3 regions of the Solibacillus sp. FSL K6-4121 genome follow, and region 1 is predicted to be linked to each of the others. Evidence: riboswitches for the same ligand, from Rfam matches in the RefSeq annotation. Region 1 holds a riboswitch; each other region holds the start of a gene.
What was found. A riboswitch is a leader RNA that binds a small molecule or an ion and turns the genes downstream of it on or off. The one in region 1 is predicted to bind cobalamin.
Positions count from the first base shown of each region.

Region 2: it holds a riboswitch for cobalamin, as region 1 does, so the genes downstream of both, MHH95_RS10455 (hypothetical protein) here and MHH95_RS11830 (cobyric acid synthase) in region 1, are expected to answer to the same signal.
Region 3: it holds a riboswitch for cobalamin, as region 1 does, so the genes downstream of both, MHH95_RS00680 (DUF4430 domain-containing protein) here and MHH95_RS11830 (cobyric acid synthase) in region 1, are expected to answer to the same signal.

Region 1 is NZ_JBBOCS010000002.1:472,333-477,975, forward strand. It holds gene MHH95_RS11810 (S16 family serine protease) at 1-534, shown strand, start outside; gene MHH95_RS11815 (translation initiation factor 2) at 780-1,052, shown strand; gene MHH95_RS11820 (YusW family protein) at 1,166-1,678, opposite strand; gene MHH95_RS11825 (S16 family serine protease) at 1,830-2,036, shown strand; cobalamin riboswitch at 2,162-2,348, shown strand; gene MHH95_RS11830 (cobyric acid synthase) at 2,507-4,000, shown strand; gene cbiB (adenosylcobinamide-phosphate synthase CbiB) at 4,041-4,997, shown strand; gene MHH95_RS11840 (pyridoxal phosphate-dependent aminotransferase) at 4,972-5,643, shown strand, end outside.
Region 2 is NZ_JBBOCS010000002.1:195,292-200,934, reverse strand. It holds gene metE (5-methyltetrahydropteroyltriglutamate--homocysteine S-methyltransferase) at 1-1,270, shown strand, start outside; cobalamin riboswitch at 1,656-1,839, shown strand; gene MHH95_RS10455 (hypothetical protein) at 2,035-2,391, shown strand; gene glsA (glutaminase A) at 2,475-3,395, opposite strand; gene MHH95_RS10445 (hypothetical protein) at 3,718-3,954, shown strand; one part of gene MHH95_RS10440 (IS3 family transposase) at 4,056-4,990, opposite strand; one part of gene MHH95_RS10440 (IS3 family transposase) at 4,990-5,629, opposite strand.
Region 3 is NZ_JBBOCS010000001.1:115,337-120,979, reverse strand. It holds gene MHH95_RS00700 (hypothetical protein) at 1-1,045, shown strand, start outside; gene MHH95_RS00695 (type I restriction-modification system subunit M) at 1,064-2,680, shown strand; gene MHH95_RS00690 (hypothetical protein) at 2,965-3,219, opposite strand; gene MHH95_RS00685 (DNA/RNA helicase domain-containing protein) at 3,363-3,545, shown strand; cobalamin riboswitch at 3,824-4,021, shown strand; gene MHH95_RS00680 (DUF4430 domain-containing protein) at 4,185-5,643, shown strand, end outside.

The sequences.
Region 1 (5,643 bases):
TATATTGATGATTTGGATTACTTAATAAAGACGCTAGAATTATCAAATGATCAAGAAGTATTGGATGCGGAAATTGTCACGAATAAAATCAGGTATAATTCGAAAAATGAAGAGTTATTAAGTTATATACGTCCAGCGGAAAGGCATTTTGAAATAATGAAGGAAAATGTTATGGCTTATCTGCCGGAAACTTCTTCAGCAATTAAGGACTTTTTAAATAGAGAAGATTTTAATGGTGACAGTGCAGGTCTTGCCACTGTATTAAGCGGACTCGCAGAAAAAGGCAGCTTCACCAATAACGTACCGATTGCCGTAACCGGTGCGATTGACGGAGAAGGGAATGTAAAGGAGATTGGCTCGATGAAAGCTAAAACTCTGATTGCCGAAAAAAGCGGCTTTTCGCATATTTTCATACCAGAGGAAAATGCAAAAGAGGCGAGAGAAGTAAAGGACATACACCAACTTAACATCGAAATTATTGAAGTGGCAACGGTTGATCGTGCTGTAATAGAAATAGAGAAGCTAAATACGTAAGTCTTTAGAGCGCTATGGTGATTTTTCCATAGCGTTCTTATATTTTAAATAAATGGATAAATTTAAAGCCAAAGTGCATGTACAATCGTTATATAGTCAAGTGAGGTGAAGGAATGGATTTTGAACGACTTGTTCATACATATAGAGCGGCAAATTGAATAAGAATCTTTTATTTAGTGAATTTCGTTTATCCTATGCATATATTGTAATTAAAGTGACTTTACAACCGTTAATATAGGGAGGATATGCCGATTAATAATAATGGAAATAAATCCAATCAACCCTCTGATTCCACAGATATTCAAATTGCTAGACTTGCATTTATTGCAGCAACCATTACTACGCTAGGAGATGGTTTAGCAGCATTGGCTGCAGGCCTTGCTCTACAAGAATTGGAAAAATCGAACAATCAAAGTACACAACCTCAATATGATCAATCAAAACAGATGGATTCTACACAAAAGCAAATTGATTATTTAATAAAGGAACTAAAAAAAATTAAAAAGATGTTAAGTTAAGAAGAAGAAAATAGTTTTAGTTCACAAAAAAAATCGAAAAGCATCATGCTAATCGATTTTTTGTGCATTATGGTAGAAGTTTTAGAGAGGATTTAACCTCTCTTTACCCACTATTATTTATTATGATGATAATGTTTTATTTCCCCGTTTTTGAATTTTACTTCAAGCTCAAAGGACTTATAGTTTTCATCGAGAGCAAATGCTTTTAGTACTTCTTTACGAACATCGTCATCACTTGTAGTTTCGTCAAATGTTAACTGTTTTAACGCATCGACAAAATTTTCGTACGCTTGATCACCTTTATACTCGATACCTTTAATTTCATCATCTATTTCTGCATAAATATTGTTTCCATCGTTCTCATATTCAACATCATATGAATTGCGATTCGCATATTCTACGTCTAAATCAAATTCAGTAAAAGCATAATTTACATCTGCGACCTTAATTCCAGTACGTTCATTTTCATTTTCCGAGTTATTAGTGGTATTTTTGTTATTCGCTGTTTCATCAACAGTACTATTATTTCCTGTAACATCCTTATTTGTCTTTGTATCATCGTTGTTACATGCGTACAATAACCCCAACAATAATGGCATTGTAAGTAATAATTTAAATAATTTCATTTTATACTCTCCTTTAAAAGTGGCTTGATAACTTAATTTAAGCCTCTAATTTTTAATAAAAGTATTCCCAAATTAAAATAAGCTATCCATTTCTACTGAAATTAGAATTTCCCTTATTGAAGGTGACAGAGCAGGACTTGCCGCTATATTAATTGGTCTTAGCGAAAACGCCAGCTTTAATAATAACGTACCGATTGACGTAACAGGTGCGATTGACGGTGAAGGAAATGTGAAGGAAATTGGCTCAATGAAAGCTAAAATTCTCATTGCTGAAAAAAGCTGTTTTTCGCATATTTTCTTACCTGTGGAAAATGAAAAAGAGGAGAAGGAAGTAAAAAAGATGAGCAGCTTAATATAAACATTATTACGGTGGCTTCTATAGAAAATGCTGTAAAGGAAATAATGAGGCTCAATAACGACTAACCGGTATCGGGAATAGTCCTATCATTTTTAAACAGACTGTGTTATTTTTATAATAATTTAATAATTTGCAATTGATTAAGTGCTTACAGATTTTTGTAAGGTAAAAGGGAAATTAGTGAAAGACTAATGCAGCCCCCGCTACTGTAATAGCTGATGAACTCACAACAAATCACTGTCGGAATGATGGGAAGATGTGAAAGTAAAAGGAAGCTTAAGCCAGGAAACCTGCTTATTCAAACGATACTTACTTTTCGGAGGGAAAAGTATAGGCGAAACTAGTCATTGTTTTTGTGTATTTAAACACTATCCTATAATTAATTTCACATGCCTGTACCTCTTTTTCGATAAGAGGTACAGGCATTTTTAATTTTATTTGGAGATATTTACAGTAAGGAGGAAATTTAAGTGCAGGCAATTATGATTCAAGGTACAGCATCCGATGTGGGGAAAAGTGTACTATGTACAGCACTTTGCCGCATTTTTGCAAATGACGGTTATCGTGTGGCTCCATTTAAATCACAAAATATGGCACTTAATTCGTATATTACAAAAGACGGTGGAGAAATCGGGCGTGCACAGGGGGTTCAGGCAGAAGCCGCAAAAATTGACGCAACAACGGATATGAACCCGATTTTACTTAAGCCTAAAGGGGAAATGGTATCGGAAGTGATTCTCCACGGTAAACATTATGCCAATATAGATGCGCTTAGTTATCGTGAAAATATTGTTGAAGCAGTGATGCCTGAAGTTCGTTCATCACTTGCCAGTTTGTCGGAGAGCTATGATGTTCTTGTTTTGGAAGGTGCGGGAAGTCCGGCGGAAATTAACTTAAAGAACCGGGATATTGCCAATATGCGGATGGCCCATGAAACTGATGCTGCTGTAATTTTAGTTGCCGATATTGACCGGGGTGGTGTATTTGCTTCAATTGTCGGGACGTTAATGTTATTAGATGATACGGAAAGGTCCCGTGTCAAAGGAATTGTTATTAATAAGTTTCGAGGTATGAAAGAATTGCTTAATGATGGGATCGAGTGGCTGGAGGATTATACAGGTATTCCTGTGCTTGGCGTAATTCCATACTTTGATGTTCAAATTGAAGCAGAAGATTCGCTCGCTTTATCCAGCCTGCGTTTTAAAAAACCGCAGCACCATGAATTTGCGATTGACGTCGCAGTTATCCGGTTTCCGCACATTTCGAATTTTACCGACATAGATCCGCTTATTGAAGAGCCGGATGTAGGTGTGCGCTTTGTTACGGCACTTAATGATTTGAAAAATCCGGATGTCGTGATTTTACCGGGGACGAAAAATACGGTGGAAGATTTTTTATGGCTTCAGCAAACCGGGTTAATGCAAGGGATTTTACAGTTAGCGCATCAAAATGTCCGCATTATCGGTATTTGTGGGGGTTACCAGATGCTAGGTGAAATTATCCGTGATGAGCAGGCGGTTGAAAGCACGGGAGGCACATATTTAACTTTAGGTTTGCTGCCGATTGAAACAACATTTATTAATAGTAAGCAAACAGTGCAAGTTTCCGGAAGGAGCTGTACAGGTCATGAGATTGAAGGGTATGAAATTCATTTAGGGCGCAGTGTAGCAACAAAACCGTTGAAGCCTTTCATTCAATTTTATGACGGCCGGACAGATGGTGTCTTTACGGAGCAAGTATTTGGTACATATGTTCACGGGATTTTCCAAAACCGTCCGTTCACTCGCGATTATTTTAATACAATCCGTAGGCAAAAAGGGATGGAGCCTATTTTAGGTGATGTTTTATCCGATTTTGAACGCCGCGAACAAGCGTATGAAATGCTGGATCACCATGTTCGTTCTCACTTAAATATGGAGAGGATTTATTCGTTTATTTCGGAAAGTAAGATTGAAACGAAGTGAATGGATAGGTAGATATTTATAAAAAAGGGGAATGGACACGATGTATTTTATTATTTGTGTAATCGCAGTGCTCATCGATTGCATTGTAGGGGATCCAAAAAAGTGGACGCATCCTGTCATTTATATTGGCAACGTGATTTCGTTTTTTGAGAGGAAATGGAATAGCGGGAGTGACAATAGAAGACGGATCAATGGCTATCTAACAGTTTTTCTCACGGTAAGTATTACAACGGGCTCTGTTTTTTTTATTGTCATTCTTGCACTGAAAGTACATCTTCTTATTTGGCTAGTAGTCGAAATCTTTTTGATTAGTTTAGCACTAGCCCAGAAATCATTAAAAGAAGCGGCGATGCTCGTTTACGATTCTTTGGAAGCGAATGATTTATCCGAAGCAAGGAAATATTTAAGTTGGATTGTGGGCCGTGATACGAATCATTTGGATGAAACTGAAATTGTAAGAGGTGTCATTGAAACCGTCTCGGAAAATACGAGTGACGGCGTGACGGCTCCGCTTATGTATGCGCTATGTTTCGGGGCAACCGGTGCATGGTGCTATAAAGCTATTAATACGTTGGACTCGATGATCGGCTATAAAAATGAACGGTATGCAGATTTCGGATTTGCTGCAGCAACATTGGATGATGTTGCGAATTATGTGCCTAGCAGAATTTCCGGGTGGTTCCTTATAATATTTACAAAATGTGATACGGCACAACCACTCAAACAACGCTATAAAAACTGGCTAAAAGAAGCTAAAAAACATCCAAGCCCGAATAGCGGATATTTGGAGGCCGCTACAGCCGTTCAGTTAGGAATCCGTTTAGGCGGGTTTAATCGTTATGATGGGATGGAATCATTTCGTGCTTATATGGGTGAACCGGACAATACGATGCAGAAAAAACATATAAAAAAATCGATCCAGCACATGTATGTTTGTACTTGGTGTGTTGTGATAACAGGAGGAATATTGTATGGAATTGCCTGCACATGGGGCTAATGCAGCAGCGTTATATAAAGCGATGAACTTACATATGCCAGACAAAGTCATCGATGTTAGCGAAAATGTCAATCATCTCGGGTATCCGAAGCTAGTAGAGCAACAGTGGGCGATTTTGATAGATAAAATAGCGGGGTATCCGCATGAACAAGCGGAACCGTTTCGCTCGCAAGTGGCAGATGTACACGAAGTGGCAGCACAACACGTTGTCATTACAAACGGTGCAGCAGAAGGCTTAATGGCTTTGGCTCAACTTTTTAAAGGACAAGAAGTAGCTTTATTACAGCCTTCCTTTTCGGAGTATGCCAGAACATTAAAACAGCAGGGTTGTGTCATTCATTCTATTTTAGCTGAGGATATTGAAGCGTATCGATTTAATGAAGTAAAGTTGGAGAAACAGCTGAAAAATGTCCATGCCTGCTATATTTGTAATCCGAATAATCCAACAGGCATATTAATGAAAAAAAATTGGATTGAACAGTTGGTTAAAAAGTACCCTCATTGTAATTTTGTTGTCGATGAAGCGTTTATGGACTGGACCGATGAATCGGAGAGCGTCATTCCATTAGTGAACAGTTATCCTAATTTATTTGTTGTACGATCCATGACGAAAATGTATGCGCTGGCAGGAATTCGTCTCGGTTAT
Region 2 (5,643 bases), 280 kb from region 1:
TCCGTCTGAATTATATGATGCCCTTGCTTTTGCTGACGAAAAAATCCGCGAAATTGCGCATTTAACAAATTATATTCAGCATGGAACGTGGGTTAAAGAAGGTATCGTCGCAAATAGTATTAAAGCGATTGAATCTTTAGCGACACATCCCATACGAAAAAATGAGCAAGTTAACAATTTAGTTAAAGGAATTAAGGATACAGATTTCACACGTACTGTTCCATTTAAAGAGCGCCAAGTACTGCAAAAGAAATCATTAAACTTACCTGACTACCCTACTACAACAATCGGCAGCTTTCCTCAGTCTCAGCTAGTAAAGAAAACACGGGCGGCATGGCGGAAGAAGGAAATAACTAACGCTCAATACGCAGCCTTTGTAAAGGAAGAAACTGCACGCTGGATTCAAATTCAAGAAGAAATCGGATTGGATGTACTAGTACATGGTGAATTTGAACGGACAGATATGGTGGAATACTTTGGAGAACATTTAACTGGATTTGCCTTCACGAAAAATGCTTGGGTTGTTTCATACGGTTCACGTTGTGTTAAACCACCAATCATATACGGCGATGTTGAATGGACACATCCAATGACTGTTAAAGAGGTCGTTGAGGCACAGAAGCTTACATCAAAATATGTAAAAGGCATGCTCACTGGACCTATAACTATTTTAAACTGGTCATTTGTTCGTGATGATATTCCAAGAAAAGAAGTCGCCTACCAGCTTGGTTTGGCAATTCAGCAGGAAGTTAAGGCACTAGAAGATGCAGGAATTAAAATTATCCAAATTGATGAACCGGCACTTCGGGAAGGACTACCTTTACGCAAGGAAAATTGGGATGAATATTTACAATGGGCGGTAGATTCGTTTAAGCTGGCAACATCAAAAGTGGCGGTAGATACACAGATTCATACCCATATGTGCTATTGCGAATTCAATGATTTTATAGCTCCTATCCGCGCTCTGGATGCAGATGTTATTTCATTGGAAACTTCCAGAAGCCATGGAGAGCTAATTGATTCTTTAAAAGTACATCCATATGAACTTGGCATCGGTTTAGGCGTTTATGATATTCATAGTCCCCGTGTTCCAAGCATCTCAGAGATTAGTTCTATATTAGAAGAAAGTCTCGCTGTTATCCCAAAAGATCAATTTTGGATTAACCCTGACTGTGGCTTAAAAACACGCCATGAGTCCGAGACGATTGCTTCATTAATAAATATGGTAGAAGCCGCTAAGCTACTACGCACTCAAGTATTATCTGTCTGATTTCACAAAAATACAGTAAATCACTAAACGCTTAAGTATTAGTGGTTTACTGTTGTTAAAAGTAGGTCAGACGATAAGCTATGGGATCAATAAACGGAGAAATTCCGCTTATTTGGAAATTAATCTAAAAATCAGCCAAAATAAGAGGCGGAATTCCGCTTATTGCATTTCACAACAGGAAAACAAGTGGCTTTTTTTATATATAACCGGAAAACCTCCCTTTATTTACATCTAAAACTGAGGTCTTTCAAAATATAAGCGGAAAACTTCCTCTTATTTTCACTAACTTAAATTCAGGTAAATGAAAAATTTATATTTAGTCATTGTAGGATAGCTATTTGTATTACTCTCCCCTTATTGTTTACAAATAGCTATCTAAGAATAACTAAATTTTACTGGAAAAGGTTTAAATTTAACATTTAATTAAAAGGGAAGAACGGTGTGAATCCGTCGCTGTCCCGCAACTGTGATTCGGAGCCACTCACAATATAACCACTATTGCCGAAAATGGGAAGGTGTGAGGAGCGTTGATGATAAGCCAGGAGACCTGCCTTTTCAAGTACAAACCATTAACCTACGCGGATAGGAGGTTTAGAGTATGAAAGTGAATATTCTTCATGCTCATAGTGCGACAATTATACAAAGGTTTTCATTGCGAAAAAGAAAACTTCTCTTGTATTCCTTGTCTCTTTATGAAGCGACCATTTAGCGACAACTTCAAATTACTATGTTGCTATTTTTTTGGACTATAGGAGGAATATAATATGCAATTGAACAAAGTACTTCAATATAAGCAATTGATGAATGAAGTAATGTCAATATATCAAATAGAGGCAGACGCAAATACCATTAAAAACACTACACAACAATTGTTAGCGCAATCACCTAATGATTACAAGGAAATTTCAGCTGCCTGTTTTCAAAAGACAACCGAATTTTATATTAACAAACTAAAAGAATTTATTTTATTCAATAATCTGCATGAAGCTACAGAAAGTATAAAAAAATATGCTGAGCAACTAATTAATCAATCTCCACAACAATATAAAGAGATTAATTATGCCTATTTACATGTAAAATACGAATTAATTGGTCAGCCTTTGAATACTGTTATCAAATGAAAAATCATTTTAAAAAATAATTGAAGCCTTTGCAAACAATAAGGAACAGTCTCTCATTCATTATGTAAGACTGTTCCTTTTCTTTATAAACAAAACAGGTCGTATTCCTTTGATAACTGTGTTAAAAAGGCAATGCCAGCAACGCTATTGCCAACTTGATCGATTGCAGGACCATATATCCCTATTCCAATTGGACCTTGTAAGTGCTCAATTGCCCCATTTTTCACAACTGCAATTATCGCTCCGGACACACCACTTTTTGCTGGTAACCCAATGAATGCCGCGAACTTCCCAGATGCATTGTACATCCCGCATGTGAACATTAATGCTTTAGCAATATGAATCACTTCTTTACTACAAGTAGCGGCACTATTTTTACCATTGGTCGCAAAATAAAGAGCCATTTTCGCTAAATCTGCTACATTAACTGAGATTGAGCAGAGCTGTAAATATACTTGCAATGCTTCCTCTACGTCTGATTTTAAAAAGCCATTTGCCTGCAAAATATAGGCAATCGCCCGGTTGTAATCAGCTGCATGATATTCTGATAAATATACTTCGTTGTCGATGTGTACTTTCTTCCCGATTATTTTCTCTAAAAATAAAGTTACTGATTTCACTTTTTCATACATCGTTTCCCCGGGTAATAAAGAGGCTACTGTAATTGCCCCTGCATTAATCATCGGGTTAAAAGGCTTCTTATTGTGACTTTCTAAACGGACGATAGAATCAAAGGAATCCCCTGTAGGTTCCACATCAACATAACGCATAATTTCCTTGATCCCGTGGTGGTTCATTGCCACCATAAAACTAAATACCTTTACTACACTTTGAAGTGTAAAAAGTTGAGTACATTCCCAAAAAACGATCTTATCTTCCATTGATACTAAACTAACAGCAAAAGCATTCGGATCGGCCGTAGCTAGAGCCGGGATATATGTCGCAACCTTCCCTTTAGCCGTCATCTGTGCAGCATACTCATAAATACCCTGTAATTTTTTCATTGAAGCTAATCGTGAAAACTAGCTGCTCACCTCTCTATACATAAACTATCCTTTTCAATTAATTATTCTTTCCCAATTTGTCGGTTGTTATATTGTATAATTTCTACAAATGAAGTTGGCCGAAAACAGGCTCTTTAAGAGTTGATCCAAGCAAGGGTTGATTCAATAAATTGGGGAAATATGAGAGGTTATGGAATAAGGTCATTAAGAAAGTTAGAATATAGTTAATATTATCTATCTATTCTCCGGTCATTATATTGATATAATAAAGTGACTTAGTAAAAAACTATATAATATAAATTAACTAGGGGGATTATTTTACTTGAATAATACAAATCCACTTCAAAAAAAATGGCTCGTATTAATCGCTGCATTAATTATGTTGTTTTTTTCTTTAAAGGACTTTGATTTCTCCGAATTAGAAAAGTTCTCATTTAAAGATATGTTGCCAATCATTTTGATAACAGCTTTTATTTTTTTATTAAAAACAAGTATATTTTCTGTTATCTTGTTAAGTATAAAGAAATTATGGAGTAAATTATCTAAAAAAAACGAGTGATAATCTTTCCAAATAAAAGCATAGGAACACATCCAGAAGGCACAAACGTTGATTTATGAACTGCTCCCTGTCAAGTAGACAGTGGAAATAATAAAAATGCTTTAAGCGGCTTGAGACCTGAACTCTTTAGGACTCAAGCCGTTTAATGTTTCTTGATATCGTTCGTTGTTATAGAATTTTATATATGTATCAATCGCATGTTTTAACTCTTCGTACGTCTCAAACTTATGTAAATAATACTTCTCTACTTTTAGAGTCCCCCAAAACGCTTCTATCGGTCCATTATCAATACAGCGGCCGACTCTCGACATACTGTGTGTCAGATTTGCTTTCTCTATGATTCGCTTGAATTCTTTTGATGTATATTGATATCCTCGATCACTATGTAGGATAGGAAATTCCTTTTGATTTAACTGGCGTATAGCTGGTTTAACGGTCTTGAAAACTAAATCATTATTATTTAAATGTCCTAATTTGTAACTGACAATAGACTTGTCATATAGATCAATAATCGCACTTAAATAAGCCTTTTTACCATTTCCATACTGGAATTCATTTACGTCTGTACACCATTTTTGATTTGGCTTTTTGGCCGTAAATTCGCGTGCTAATACGTTCTCAGCTGTGTAATCTGGTGTTACCTTACGGTACTTTTTTGGACGACATCGAATAACTGCCTGTAAATCGGAAATCTGCATCAGTCGATAAATACGTTTTTTATTTACTTTATTTAAGCCTTCTTTTTCGCGCTGACGATTGATTGTCATAGTGATTCTACGATAGCCGTAAATACCATTTACTTGTTTATATAAATGATTAATGGATGCTACTAACTGTCTGTTTTCCAATTCTTGCGATGTTGGCTGGCGGTTTAACCATTTATAATAAGCTGCTCGTGATACGTTAGCTAATTTACAAAGTAATAGAATCGGAAATTTTTCTTTTTCTGCTAATTCTTGAATAGCTAAATAATGACTCTGCGTACGAATTTTACTTAACGAAGCCTCCTTTCGATTTCCTCTAACTTTTTTAAAAGTAAATTTTCAGCACGTAATCTTTCATTTTCACGTTCTATTTGTTGGATTTTTAACCGTAATTTATCTTCTGGTGTACGTTCATCCGCTGATTTCATTCGCCCACGGCGATCTTCAAGAGATTCTTCGCCACCAACTTCAAACTTCCGTACCCACTGGTAAACTTGTTGGTAAGTCACATTATATTGAGTTGCCGTTGTTTTATAATCCTTTTGATTCTTTATACAAGTTTTCGCAATTTCAATTCGTTCTTCTAGAGTAGTGTTTCTTCCCTTAGTCATAGTTTGGCTCACCCTTTTATTCGAGTCTTTTAAATCACTATGACTATTATATTTTTTTAACCACCTGTTGAATACATTTTGACCACTGATTCCATATTTGGTCATAATCTCGTGCTTTGAATACTTACCTGTTAAGTAATCTTCAATGGCGTTTCTTTTCAACTCTTGAGGGTAAATTTTATTTTTCGCAGGACGAAGTAATGCGCTTGTGCCTCCAAATTGATATTTAGCTCGCCATTCATATAAGTTCCTTACATTCACATTGAATATGCGACAAATTTCTCTTACCGAGTAACGACCTTCATCTAAATATTTAAGAGCCAAAATCTTAGTATCTATTGAAAATGTTTTATTAGACAAAAAATGCCCCCCAT
Region 3 (5,643 bases), on a different contig from region 1:
TTTTTTGACAAAAGATGCTACTAAAAAAACATACTTATTTACAAAATATGATGATATTGTCTATAATCCTTCAAATTTAAAATATGGTGCAATTGATAGAAATAAACATGGTCAAGGTGTTATATCGCCAATTTACGTTACATTTGAAACGGATGAAATTCCATCATTTATTGAATTAATAGTTAAAAGTGAAAACTTTAAACAACGAGCTTTACAGTTTGAAGAAGGGACTGTTACAAAACGCCAATCTGTTAAACCCGAAAATCTTTTAAGTTTAAATATTGAATTGCCAAATTCTAAAGATGAGCAAACAAAAATTGGTAGCTTCTTAAAACTAATAGACGATATTATCACTCTTCATGAGAGTAAATATGACAAGTTAGTAATAGTGAAAAAATGCATGCTCAAAAAAATGTTTCCAAAAGATGGAGCAAATGTTCCTGAAATTCGCTTAAAAGGATTTACCGATGCTTGGGAACAGCGTAAGTTGTCAGAATTATTATTTCCTGCAGATGAAAGAAATAATAGAGGAAAATATACACAAGATGATGTACTAGCTGCATCATTAGGAACTGAGCTAGTAAAAAAACATATATTCTTTGGGTTGCGGTCAACAGAAGAGTCGGTTAAAAACTACAGAGTAGTGAAGTCAGGTGATGTAATATACACAAAGTCACCAATAAAGGGTTATCCTAATGGAATTATCAGAACAAACAAAGGATTAGATGGAATTGTTCCATCTTTGTATTGTGTTTACCATAGTATCCCGAGTATAAATTCAAGTATTATTCAAAGCTATTTTGAAGATAAAGGTAGACTAGATGCTTATTTATGTCCGTTGGTAAATATTGGTGCGAGAAACAATGTTAACATTACGGATTTAGGATTTCTTGAAGGTACTATTTATATATCACAAGATATTGATGAACAAAACAAAATAGTTGCCTTTTTTAATCATTTGACGAATCTTATTACCCTTCATCAGCGTGAGTTAAATTCACTCAAAGATTTAAAGAAATCACTACTTCAACAAATGTTTGTATAAGAAAAGGAGATTACACAAATGAGTAATGCTACAGATATTACATCGAAGCTATGGGAAATGGCTAACAAACTGCGTGGTACAATGGATGCAAGTGAGTACAAGAACTATATTTTGCCATTTATGTTCTATCGCTATTTATCAGAAAATCAGGATGAATACTTAAAAGTCAATGATTTGGAAGAGTTCTACGAAGTGACAGATGACACTGAAAAAGAGGATTACCTTGAAGAAATTAGTAAAGGTATCGGATATGCGATTGATCCAGCCTATACTTGGGACAAAATCGTATCAAAAATTGAAAATCACAAAATCAAAGCTAGTGACTTCCAAGACATGTTTGACTCATTCAATACAAATGCCAAACGTAACGCAGTCGCTGAAGCTGAATTTGCTAACGTATTCTCAGATGTTAACCTCGGGGACACACGTCTTGGCTCAAGTACAAATGAACGTGCGAAGGCTTTGAATGATATCGTTTTGATGATTAACGAGTTCACTTTCAAAGATAATTCAGGACGTGACATTTTGGGTGACGTATACGAGTATTTGATTGGACAGTTTGCTGCCAATGCAGGGAAAAAAGGTGGGGAATTCTATACACCTCATGAAGTTAGTCAAATACTGGCGAAAATTGTCACGATCAATGCAGATGTTACTGGAGATCAATTCCGCGTATATGACCCTACAATGGGATCAGGTTCACTTCTTTTGACAGTTCAAAAAGAATTGCCAAATGGTGATGAAGAAGGAAGCGTTGATTTTTACGGCCAAGAGTTGAATACTACGACTTATAACTTAGCTCGCATGAACTTGATGATGCATGGTGTTAACTATCGAAATATGGAGTTGAATCGTGCAGACACACTTGATGCTGACTGGCCGTTTGCTGAAAAAGATGGCACACAAATTCCTTTGAAGTTCGACGCGGTCGTAGCTAACCCCCCATATTCTCAAAAATGGGATACAAAAGACGTTGACCGAGAAAAAGACTCACGTTTCAAGGGTTATGGTATAGCACCTGCATCTAAGGCAGATTATGCTTTTGTTCTTCATGGACTGTACCATTTAGATAAAGCTGGAACAATGGCTATTGTGTTGCCACATGGTGTACTCTTCCGTGGTGCGTCTGAAGGGAAAATCCGTAAGAATATCATCGACAACAATCTGTTAGATACAGTTATTGGATTGCCAGCTAATTTGTTCTATGGGGCAAGTATCCCCACATGTGTGCTAGTGTTCAAAGGTCGTGAAGCTCGAAAAAATAAAGATATTTTATTTATCGATGCTTCAAATGAGTTTGAAAAAGGCAAGAACCAAAACAAACTCTCTCCTGAAAATATCAACAAAATTATAGAAACTTACAGTAACCGCGTAGACGTTGAGAAATATGCTCACGTGGCATCTTTGGATGAAATCAAAGAAAATGATTACAATTTGAACATTCCACGTTATGTCGACATGTTTGAAGAAGAAGAAGTTATTCCACTTTCACAAGTGGCTCAAGAATTGAAGGAAGTTCAAGTAGATATTATGAATTCATATGAGAAATTGTTTGAGCTTATGAGTGAATTGAATGGAACAACTGACAAAGCTAAAAATGAACTTAGCAAATTTATTGATCTTTTAGAAAAATAATCATGTAAATTAATGATTCCAATAAACATCAAAACCTTTAAAAAACAGAGGTTTTGATGTTTTTACTATTTCAACGAAGAGTATTTAAAACACCACTAAAATAATTTAAAATTACAATGTAATTTATGAGCTTTTGATAACTGCATCATTAGCTGCTACTTGAGTGCTATTTGTGTATATGTCCATTGTTGTTTTAATGAAAGAATGACGTAAACGTTTTGAACTTTCTTTATACTAGCATTATCCTCAAATAGAAAAGAACAGTGTTTAGGGGGTTAAAAATTTTAGTTAACCAATGCTTCCAATATAAACTTTTCAGCAGTAAACAAAGCCTCTTCTTTAGTGGAGAAGATACCTGTTACGCCATTTATTATTTGATCTTCTACCTCAATAATATAATCCGCAGAATACTGTTGTTCCATATACTTTTTTAAAGTGATGGAGATGGTTACGTCTTCGTAATTAAAAACTTCAACGTCATAAACTTCGGCTTCATATGTACCTAATTCATAAATAATCGATTTTTCTAACCCAATCATGTAAATTCCTCCATTCAATAATAATATATTACACTTATAATTATATGGTAAATTATACAAGAAGACTATTAACTGTTTGATAATATCAATAAAATTTTCAGGCAATTTTAACTTTTTTCATCCAAATCTTAACTTTAGCAATCTTGACGGATAAGGGTGCTTATACAGGTACAGAGGGTATTGCCAATGTTACTGAAGCGAAAGAAAAGATTGTCCTAAATTCCATCAATATTTTAATGAAACGTGGTATTAAAGGGCTCTATATTTACGCAAGTGATGAAGCGCTGCGAGATAAATTGCTTTCATTTCAAAGAGAAGACATTTAAATGAATTGCTTGATTAGGGGTATTGAATGGGAGTTGGTCTCTTGTTTAATACCCTTTTTCCAATGCCTGTGAGGGGGGGAATCCTTAAAAATTAGCTCCTTTTCTTTATTCAAGTTACCTTTATTACGATATAAACTTGCTAATTATAAATAAAACGGACATATGTAACCGTCAAGTAAAATTAAACAGTTAAGTAATTCAAAAATTTCTTTTTTATAGTATTCTGAAAAAAGTACTATGCTAATCATATTTTTGTGTTAAAATAAATTCCAATTGAATATGTTTTGCAGAAATAGGTTGCTCTTAATTGAGCATAATAGGGAATTCGGTGTGAAACCGAAGCTGTATCCGCAACTGTAAGTGTAGAAGACTGTGTAAAATATGCCACTGTTAAATGAGGAAAAATGCCTCTAGTCAATGGGAAGGCTTGCACATGATACACGAGCCAGGAGACCTGACTTATTTTTATCGTATTAACTCTCTTCGGAATAAGGAGAATGTACGGCAAATAGATGAACGGGTATTTTTATATGCTTTTTTCTGTTTTCCGCCATTTCTCAATTTGAGGAATGGCTTTTTTTTTTGTATTGGGTTAATGGCAAAACATTATTCATGAAAAACTTTCAGGAGGTTTATTGCATGGATTTTTGGAAAAAGTGGTTGCATATAGCATTAACACTTGTTCTAATGGTATCACTTATAGCGCCAGCAACGGTAGATGCTGAGCAGGTAGAAAATTTAGAGAAACAAGTGGAACAAATTAGTGTGCAACTAGAAGTAAAAGGGTTAAAAGAAAATATTATTGCCAACTCCAATATATCCGTAACAAAGGGAGCAAGTGCACTTGAGGCGTTACAGCAAACATTAACAGCTGCAAATATCCCATTTGAAGTCGTGACTAGCGATTATGGCCCGTATGTAAAATCAATTAATAGTTTAGTATCGGGTTCATTAGGTCATTGGGATGGTTGGGGTTATTCGATTAACGGTGAATCACCTGAACTTGGTTTAGGAAGCTATGAACTTCAAGCAGATGATATAGTATCTGTTTATTATAGTTTATCGCCAATGTTAGAGGCACAGGCGTCTGAACAAGAGGGCGAGAAACTTGTTGAAGTGTCTGTAAAAGGGGATTTATTTACTGAACAGGCAGCAACATTAGAAAATTGGATAACGCCAGATGGTTTAACAATTACAAATATTACTAAGCAGGACGAACAACAATTAACATTAGCAATTGAAGCGGCACCTGGTACATATGAATTACAGCTACTAGCTCCTGCATTATTAAGTGCACAAGAGCAAAAAATTTCAGTAAAAGTTGTCGATTCAATTCAACCTGTAAATGACTTAAAAGTGAATTTCCGTGTTGAAGGCATTGCAGGTACAGTACTAAATGTAAAAGACTTTGAAATTAAAGGTAACGGTAAAATTAATGCTGCACAAGTAACACAGCAAATTTTAGATGCCCATAAAATTACGTATGACTACAGCGACTCAACGGGCTACTTTAAAAATATTGGTGTAGACGGTGAAAAAGGCCTAGGTGTAGGCAGTGGCTGGATGTACAAAGTAAATGGGGAATATCCAGATGTTTATGGAAAAGACGTTGAAATTAAAAATGGCGATACAATTGTCTGGGATTATATTAATGCATCTTCAGTTATAGAAAATTATGAATTCCCAGAGTACAACTTAATCATGTATTCAGGTGCTGAATCTGTCGATAAAATTACGTTTAATCCAATCATTGATATGCCAACAACGGTAGTGGCAGGTACAGACGTAAAAATTAAAGTGACAGGTAAATATAATACAGTATCTTACTTGTATGAGCATATTTCAGGACCACATATAACGGATTTAGCAGACGTAACTGTTGAATATAACGGAAAAAAATATGTTACAAATGCACAAGGTGAAGTAACGATTCCTGCAGTGGAAGTAGTAGAAGGAAATTATGAACTTCGCTTTACAAAAGATTTACCAGGTACTATTTTGACGGATAACGGCAATAAAGAACTTGCCTCGTTCCCTCGCATTATTCGTACGTATGAATCATTATTGGTTACACCAGATGAGCAACCAGCAGAAAACC